Regions from separate parts of the Streptomyces sp. NPDC001848 genome, predicted to be linked through region 1. Evidence: riboswitches for the same ligand, from Rfam matches in the RefSeq annotation. Region 1 holds a riboswitch; the other holds the start of a gene.
The links. Region 1 has a riboswitch for cyclic di-AMP ahead of ACFYZJ_RS36915 (M23 family metallopeptidase). Riboswitches for the same ligand answer to the same signal wherever they lie in the genome.
Positions count from the first base shown of each region.

Region 2: another riboswitch for cyclic di-AMP. It lies ahead of ACFYZJ_RS25750 (transglycosylase SLT domain-containing protein); the one in region 1 lies ahead of ACFYZJ_RS36915 (M23 family metallopeptidase).

Region 1 is NZ_JBIATP010000027.1:80,745-85,226, reverse strand. It holds gene ACFYZJ_RS36925 (PrsW family glutamic-type intramembrane protease) at 1-986, shown strand, start outside; gene ACFYZJ_RS36920 (aldo/keto reductase) at 1,032-1,976, opposite strand; gene ACFYZJ_RS36915 (M23 family metallopeptidase) at 2,059-3,063, opposite strand; cyclic di-AMP (ydaO/yuaA leader) riboswitch at 3,075-3,233, opposite strand; gene ACFYZJ_RS36910 (PP2C family protein-serine/threonine phosphatase) at 3,449-4,482, opposite strand, start outside.
Region 2 is NZ_JBIATP010000012.1:292,393-296,874, forward strand. It holds gene ACFYZJ_RS25745 (polyprenyl synthetase family protein) at 1-236, opposite strand, end outside; cyclic di-AMP (ydaO/yuaA leader) riboswitch at 1,050-1,252, shown strand; gene ACFYZJ_RS25750 (transglycosylase SLT domain-containing protein) at 1,257-1,772, shown strand; gene ACFYZJ_RS25755 (HAD family hydrolase) at 1,798-2,622, opposite strand; gene ACFYZJ_RS25760 (FAD-dependent oxidoreductase) at 2,825-4,027, opposite strand; gene ACFYZJ_RS25765 (ATP-grasp domain-containing protein) at 4,149-4,482, opposite strand, start outside.

The sequences.
Region 1 (4,482 bases):
CGGTCGTGGAGGAGTCCGCGAAGGCCGCGGCCGTGCTGCTGGTGTTCCTCTTCCGCAGACGGGACTTCACCGGGATCGTCGACGGAGTGGTGATAGCCGGTGTCACCGCCACCGGTTTCGCCTTCACCGAGAACATCCTCTACCTGGGCACGGCCTTCGGTACCGACCAGATGAGCGGGGGAAGCGGGCTGGCGTCCGTGACGGCCGCGACCTTCTTCGTCCGCGTGGTGATGTCGCCCTTCGCGCACCCGCTGTTCACCGTGCTCACCGGCATCGGCTTCGGCATCGCCGCGCTGTCCGCGGAGCGGCAGCACATCCGGCGGGCGCTCGCGCCGCTCGGCGGGCTGCTGCTCGCGATGGGCATGCACTCCATGTGGAACGGGTCGTCCACGTTCGGCCAGTACGGGTTCTTCGCGGTGTACGCGTCGTTCATGGTGCCCGCGTTCGGGCTGCTGACCTGGCTGGTCATCTGGACCCGGCAGCGGGAGCTGCGGACGGTGCGGGAGGAGCTGCCCGCCTACGTGGTCGCCGGGTGGCTGGGGCCGGTGGAGCCGTTCGTGCTCGGTTCGATGCGGGCGCGGCGGCTGGCCCGGGACCACGCGAGGCAGCACCTCGGGAAGGCCGCGGGGCGGTCGGTGGCGCAGTACGAGGCGTACGCGACGTCGCTGGCGTTCCTGCGCCACCGGGGGCGCCGGGGGCGGGCGGGCGCCGATTTCGCCGTACGGGAACGGGAGTTGCTGGCCGAGCTGTGGGCGCGCCGGGAGGTGGCCCGGCCGGCGCTGGCGTATGCGGCACGGGCGACGGCGCCGGTGGCTCCGCCGGTGTGGCCGGGGTACGGGCACCACGGGCAGCTGCCCTTCCACGGGGCGCCGCAGTCCGGCCCAGCGCTGCCGCACTACGGTCCGGCCATACCCCAGTACGGTCCGGCGGCGCCCCAGTACGGTCCGGCGGCGCCGTACCCCGGGTACAACCCCTATCGCTCCTAGGAGTTGACGCGGGTTCGGGGCCGCCGGATTCCGCCGTCCGCCGGACTACCGCGACGCCTCCGTGAGCTTCGCCAGGTCCTCGTCCGTCAGCGTCAGGTCCGCCACGGCCAGCAGCGCCGGCAGCTGCTCCACCGTGCGCGCCGAGGCGATCGGGGCCGCGACCGTCGGCTGGGCCGCCAGCCAGGCGAGCGCCACGGTCGGGATCTCGGCGCCCCGGGCCTCGGCGACCTCGTCCAGGGCCGCCAGGACCCGCCGCCCGCGTTCGGTGGCCAGGTGCTTGGCCGCTGCCTCCGCGCGCGCCGACCCCACCGTCGTACCCGGCCGGTACTTGCCGGTCAGGAAGCCCGACGCGAGCGCGTAGTACGGCACGGCCGCGAGCCCCGCCCGGGAGGCGACGTCCCGCAGCGCACCCTCGTAGGTGTCCCGCGAGACCAGGTTGTAGTGCGGCTGCAGCGCCACATACCGTGCCAGGTTCTCCCGGTCGGAGAAGTCCAGGGACTCCTGGAGGCGCTCGGCGGAGATGTTGGAGGCGGCGATGGCGCGCACCTTGCCCGCCTTCACCAGCTCGTCGAGCGCGCCGATGATCTCCTCGACCGGCACCTCGGGCTTGTCGTAGTGGGTGTAGTAGAGGTCGATGTAGTCGGTGTCCAGACGGCGCAGGGACGCGTCGGCCGCGGCCTTGATGTTGGCAGCGGTCAGGCCCTGGTAGTCGGGGTGCTGGCTGACCTTGGTCGCGATGACCACGTCGGAGCGGTTGCCGCGTGCCCTCATCCACTTGCCGATGATGGTCTCGGACTCGCCGCCCTTGTTGCCCGGCACCCAGGCCGAGTACGCGTCGGCGGTGTCGACGAAGTTGCCGCCGGCCTCCGTGTAGGCGTCGAGGACGGCGACGGACTGCGCCTCGTCGGCGGTCCAGCCGAAGACGTTGCCGCCGAGCGACAGCGGGAAGACCTCGAGATCGGACGAACCCAGCTTGCGAAGAGAAGTCATGCTCTGCATCAACGCCCCGGCCGGACCGGAGTCTTCCGGGAGGCCGGCAAAGATCTTGTGAACGGGCGTGCTTCCGCGGGGGTCAGGGGTTGAGGCCCTTGCTCTGCAGCCAGGCCATCGGGTCGATCGCGGCGCCGCCGTTCGGGTGCACCTCCAGGTGCAGGTGCGGCCCGGTGACGTTGCCGGTCGCGCCCACGCGGCCGATGACGTCGCCCGTACCGACCTTCTGCCCGACCGTGACGCTGATCGACGACTGGTGGCAGAACCACAGCTCGGTGCCGTCGTCGAGGGTGAGGATCGTGCGGTAGCCGTACGAACCGGCCCAGCCGGCCTCCGTGATCGTGCCGCTGTGGACGGCCTTGATGAGCGTGCCGGTGGGCGCGGCGAAGTCGAGACCGGTGTGGTAGCCGGAGGACCACATGGCACCGGCGTCACCGAAGCGGGAGGTCAGGGTGTAGGAGGAGGTCGGCAGCGTGAACTGCTTCGCGAGTTCGGCGAGCCGCGCGGCCTCCTCGGCCTTCTTCTTCTCGGCTGCGGCCTTGGCCTGCGCGTCGTCCTGCGCCTTGGCCGCCGCGGCGGCGGCCTTCTTCACGGCGGCGTCCTCGGCGGCCTGTGCCGCCGCCCGCGCGATCCGCTGCTGCTGGGACTCGGCCTGCTGCATGATCCGGGCGCGCAGCGCCTCGCCCGCGTCCTTCGAGCCGGTGGCGTCGGTCCGGCCCACGCTGCTCAGGGGCGTGGCCGAGCTCTTGGGGGCGCCGGAGTCGTCACCGATGAGGGCCTTGGCGGAGTCCGTGACGGAGGAGAGGTCCGGCAGGGATATGGACACCGGCGGCTTGCCGGACTGCGCGGTGGCCAGGCCGCCCGCGCCGACGGCGGCCATCACACCGACGCCGAGGACGGTGGAGCTGCGGGCGAGCCCGCCCCCGCGCTGCTTGGCGACGCGGTGCCGGCCGCGGACGGGACGGACGGAGTCCTCGGTGGGGTTCCACTCCTCCCAGGGGCCCTCGTCGGTGCCGGGCGCGATGTCGAGCGTCCGAGTGCCGTCAGGGGCGAACGAGGTGCTCTGGGCAGGCCGGTTGAACGCCACGTGGGCGCACTCCTTTCCTTCCGTCTCGCCTACCGGGTTAGCTGACGGGTTCGGAGCAGGAAGGTCTCCTACGCGCGTATAACCGGCCGTGCGACCACGGCGGTATCCGCTCGATTCACCCCAAGGTGGTGGTTCCCCGGCTCCCTCGCGGGATTCGGCAGGCGCGCACGGAGCCGCCTCTGGTGACGGCTGGGACGACCGCGCTGCGTTATCGAACGTTAATAGACGCGGGGCCTGGATTCCAAGCGGTTCGGACAGATCCGTTCACGCCGCTGGCCAGGACTTTTGCGACCCGAACAGGGGAAAAAGGGCGAGTCGCCCGCGCCTCATGAGCCTCACAGGTATTGACAGTATGTCAGTCGTTATGCGCTGAGGCATCACTCGCTCACTGTTCGTGCCCGCGCCCAGCGCGTCCGGGCCGACGCACGGCCAGCAGAGCCATGTCGTCCGTGCCGCGGCCGCCGGTGTGCCGGGCGACTTCCTGCGTGACGGTGCTCAACAGGGCGCCGGGTCCGGGGAAGACCCGTCCGGCGAGGCGGACGGCGGGGTCGTAGAACCGGCCGAACGCGTCCCGCGCCTCCGAGACCCCGTCGGTGTAGAAGAGCAGCGTCGCGCCGGGCGGGAAGTCCCACTCCTCCGCCCGCGCGGGCCAGAGGCCGAGGTCGCCCAGGCCGAGCGGCGGCGCGGGGTCGCGGGCCCCGAGCTCTCGCAGGGAGCCGTCCGGGAGCAGGAGCAGCGGGGCGGGGTGGCCGCGGTTGACGACGCGGACGACGCCGCAGCCGTGCGGGATCTCGGCGAGCACCGCGGTGGTGAACCCCTCGAACTCCTCGGGCCCCTCGCGCCCGCCGCGTTCGCGCGACAGCGCCCGCTCCAGGCGCTGGGCGACGGCCTCTAGCGACGCCTCCTGTTCGGCGGCCTCCCTGAAGGCGCCGATCACCACGGCCACGGCGGTCACGGCCCCCATGCCCTTGCCGCGTACGTCGCCGACGACGAGCCGCACCCCGTGCGGGGAGTCCTGGACGGTGTACAGGTCGCCGCCGATGAACGCGTCCGCCTGGGCGGCCTCGTAACGAGCCGCGATCTCCAGCCCACCGATCCGGGCGGCGGGCTCGGGCAGCACGGCGCGCTGCGCGGCCTCGGCGATCTGGCGGGCGGAGGCGAGGCGGGCGATGTTGCGGCGGACGAGGACGTTGATGAGGACGGCGAGGGCGGAGACGGTGACGACCGTGGCCACCTCGGTGACCTCGCCCGCCTGTCCGATCACACCGAGCCAGAGGTGGACCCCGAGGACCACCAGGACGGCGGTCAGGCTGGTGAGGACGGTGCCGCGCAACGAGAACAGGGGCGCGGCGACCAGGGGCGCGGCGGTGAAGAGGGGGCCGGCCGTGTACTGGGACGGGGCGAAGAGGTCGAAGCAGA
Region 2 (4,482 bases), on a different contig from region 1:
GAGGGGACGACCCCCGGTGCGTACGGGTCACCGAACCGTGCCGCGAGCATGACGAGCAGCGGCCGGAACCGCTTCCCGCCCGCGCGCACGAGATGCTGCGCGGCCTCGGTGATGAAGGGCACCTCGCTCTTCGTGGCGTCGAGCAGCCCTTCCTCGACAGCGGCCAATCCGGCCTGGACATCGGCTTCCAGAGCCTGGTCCCGCACGCTCAGCCCGAACGGCCCGACGACGGTCACGTGAGGTCTCCTGTCTGCTGACGTCTGCTGACGATCACACGGTCGGTAGCGAGGTCGGTCATGTGGTCGATGACGTTGTCGGTCGACTCGGCTCACTGAGTTTGTCGATCTGTCGCCGCCATCACTCAAGTCAGCGTATCCGGTCAGGTTTCGATCACCACGAGTGCCCGCTGTTCCGGGCCGGGCCGTATCGGATCAGGAGCGGCATGTTCTTGATCTTCTTGATCAGGTGATACGAGCGGGTTTGGAGCGACATGGCGGAAAGTCGCCCCCCGTGACGGCCCCGGGGGCCACGCGAGTCCCGGCCGTCCCGCCCGGACGCCATCACCCGGCCGGGCGCACACGCGGCTCGCCCAGGACGCCCGGCTCGCGCGGCTCGCGCGGCTCGCCCGGCTCGCGCGGAACCACGGGACACGCACGCGCACAGACCTGATACGCCATGACGGGTGACGTCGGTCACCACTCTTCCGACCCAGGGCGGGTCCCTGGACGCACGAAGTGTCCGAATTATGCAGATTTTCACCCATAAACATCACCCCTCGACAGCGATCGATGCACCTTTTGCCCGAATTGCCGCCTTGGAGTCCTGAATTACGGGAGACGATCAAGGGACACCCGAGTGAATTAGCTCACGCCCGGACAGGACAGGGCGAAGCATTCGGAGTCTCAACTTCCGCTTTGCTTATGCCAAGTTGAACCTCGTTCAACAATTTGGATCACACCCCTTATTCCCGCATTTCAAGGTCATTTACCTTGGAATGTGACTTCCTGGCTTGTTCCCGACATGTGCTCTCGCATACCTTCCCAATCGATCCGAGCGGATCGCCGAATCCTGCCGCCGCTCGCGAGCCCATCGACCCATAACGGCAGGAGCGGGGGACCCAGGTAAGTCGCCGGACCGGACACAGCACCGGAACGGCTTGGGGTGAAGCCGATTCCTCGGCACCGAGGACACGGCCGGGCACCTCCCCGCCCGAACCCGACAGCTCACCTCGCAGGCGTTGGAGAGGACTAAACGACATGCCCGCTTTCGCCCTGCCCGCACGCCGTCGGGACCGCCGCTCCAAGGCCGCGCGCCTCACCCGTGCCCTCGCTGCCGCGGGGACGGGTGCCGCCGTTCTCGCCCTCCCGCTCATGGGTGCGACCAGCGCTTCCGCCGCGACCCCCACGTCCGCGGCGACCAAGGCCGTGACCGCGAACACCCTGACCACGCGCGCCACCAACCTCGACGGCTGGATCCGCCAGTCGCTGGTGGTCATGCGGCAGCACGGGATTCCCGGCTCCTACTACGGCATCTACCGCAACGTGATGCGTGAGTCGTCGGGCAACCCGTCCGCCATCAACCTGTGGGACTCCAACGCCCGGATGGGCATCCCGTCCAAGGGCCTCCTCCAGGTCATCGCCCCGACCTTCCGCGCGTACCACGTGCCGGGCACGTCGTGGAACATCTACGACCCGGTGGCGAACATCACGGCCGCGTGCAACTACGCCGCCCACCGGTACGGCTCCATCGACAACGTCCACAGCGCGTACTGACGCTGTCCACCGCGCGGACCGAGGCTCAGACCGAGGTCCGGCGGTCCCCGAAGAGTCGTTCGAGGACGACGGCGATGCCGTCGTCCTCGTTCGACTTCGTGATCTCGTCGGCCATCGCCTTGAGTTCGGGGTGGGCGTTGGCCATGGCGACGCCGTACGCGGCCCACTCGAACATCGGGATGTCGTTCGGCATGTCACCGAACGCGATGGTCCGGGACGGCCCCAGGCCCAGATACTCGGCGGCGAGCGCGAGCCCCGTCGCCTTGGTGACGCCGCACGGCTGGAGTTCGACGGTGCCGGGCCCGGACATGGTGACCGACGCCAGCGAACCCACCGCGCTGCGCGCCGCCGTCGCCAACTCGTCGTCGCTGAGGGCGTGATGGCGCAGCAGCACCTTGCTGATGGGCGCGCACCACAGGTCGTCGCGCCGCTGGACCCGCACCGCGGGCAGCGTGGGATGCGGCATCCGGTAGCCGGGCTCGATGAGCGTGAGCCCGTCCACGCCGTCCTGGTCGACCGCCGCGTACACCTGCCCCACCTCGGCCTCGATCTTGCCGAGCGCGGTCTCGGCCAACTCCCGGTCCAGGGTGACGGAAAACAGCAACCGGTCCGCGCCGGCGTCGTACACCTGCGCGCCCTGTCCGCACACCGCGAGCCCCCTGCCGCCGAGGTCGTCGAGCAGCGGCCGCACCCTGGGCGCCGGTCGCCCCGTCACCACGAGGTGCTGCGCGCCGGCCGCGGCGGCCCGCGCCAGCGCGGCCCTCGACCGGTCGGAGAGCGTGTCGTCACCGCGCAGCAGCGTCCCGTCCAGGTCAGTGGCGATGAGTGAATATGCGAGGGGTGCGGCCATGATCAGAGAATACGGATGGAACACCCCCGCGACTCACCGCCGACCAGCCGACGTCCGGCACACCCACCGTGAACCGGCCGACCTCCACCTACCCACTGTGAACCGGCCAGGGGCGCCGGTTGAACACTCCGCGGCCCCCGTGGCCCCCGTGGCCCTTCCCGGCGGAAGGGCCACGGGACGGTGGTCCGGTGGCCGGCCGGTGTCAGCCGTGGGCCGCCGCCAGGTGCTTCGCCAGGCGGGGCGACGCGAACTCCGTGCCACAGACGAACCGCATCACCGGGCCGTACGAGGCCGCCGCCGGCAGGCCCGTGAAGTACAGGCCCGGCACCGAGGACACATAGCCCGCGCCGAGCTTCGGGGCGCCCCGGCTCACCGCCAGCCGGGTGCGCAGTTCATGGCCCAGGAAGTCCATCGCTGAGATGTCCACGCGGTAACCGGTCGCGGCGATGACGTGGTCCGCGGTCAGTTCCTCCGTGCGGCCCGTGTAGGTGCGGACGGTGAGGGCCGGGGTGCCGTCCACGACGGACGCACGGATGATGCCTTCGACCTCGCGCACCTGCACCTTCTCCTGGAAGCGGTCGCGCAGCCACCACGCGCCGAGCGGGCCGAGGACGTGGCGCACCAGGTAGTGGCGGGTCTGGGCGGGCAGGAAGCGGTACGGGTGCGGGTAGTAGCTCAGCGCCCACAGGGACCAGGCCCGCCCGAAGGGCGACTCGGGGCGCAGCTTCGGCTGGTCCCACGGGGGCGCGCCGAAGGCCACCTTGCCGCTCCCGCGCGCCACCACACGCACCCGCGCGCCCGCCTCGGCCGCCAGCGCCGCCGTTTCCAGCGCGGACTGGCCGGCGCCGACGACGAGCAGGTCCTTGCCGGAGAACCGGCTGAGGTCGTGGTGCTGGGAGCTGTGCGAGACCGGGCCGGTGGGCGTGGGGCCGTCGGCTGCCGCGGTGGCCAGCTCCGGCGGAAGGTGGGCGAGGCCCGACAGGCCGGTCGCGACCACGACCGCGGGGGCGGTGAACAGCTCGCCCGAGTCCAGCTTGAGTTCGAAGCCACCGCCCTTGCTGCGGTCCACGGCGACCACCCGAACCCGCTCCAGCTCGGGCAGCAGCTTCTGCTGGAACCACTCCCCGTACGCGATGAACGTCTCGACCGGGATGATGTCCTCGTCCGTCACCAGTCGGCGGATGCCCGCCGCGTCGCAGTAGTCGGCCAGGGTGTGGCCGCGCTGGGGCGCGTCGATGCTCGAGGCGACCGGCGTGGACTTCAGGAGCATGCCCGCGGGCATGTTGTCGCGCCAGCTCACCATGGGCTCGCCGAAGACGCGGACCGGGATACCGCGCCCGCGCAGATGGGCGGCGGTGGACAGGCCGAACGGCCCGGCACCGATGACTGCTACCGGTTGAATCACGAAGTCCCTCCCCAGGACGCTACGTGCCTACTTCGTGGTGGAGCGGGTACGCCTGCGACGTACCGGCCGCCCGCCTACTACGCAACGGCCGTACGTCCACTACGTACCGGCCAGACGCCTGCTACGTACGGGTCGTGCTGCCGCGGCGGTTGGTCCGCCACAGCTGATAGAGGTGCTTCGCGCCCGGCCGCACGAAGCGCGCGAGCATCGTGACGAACGGCAGTGGGTCGTCCCCCGCGAACCAGGCCAGCTCCGTGCCGCTCGCCCGGGGCGGTGCGTGCGGTGTGGTGTAGCCGCTGCGGCGGTAGGCGAGCAGGGCGGGCAGGTCGATGTTCTCCACGATGTACCGGTGGCCCGCCCGCTGTTCCCCCTCCGGTACGGCTCGGCCGGTCAGGTCCAGGTGCATGGCGCGGACCACGTCCACCCCCGACTCGTTCTCGAACAGTCGGAACTGG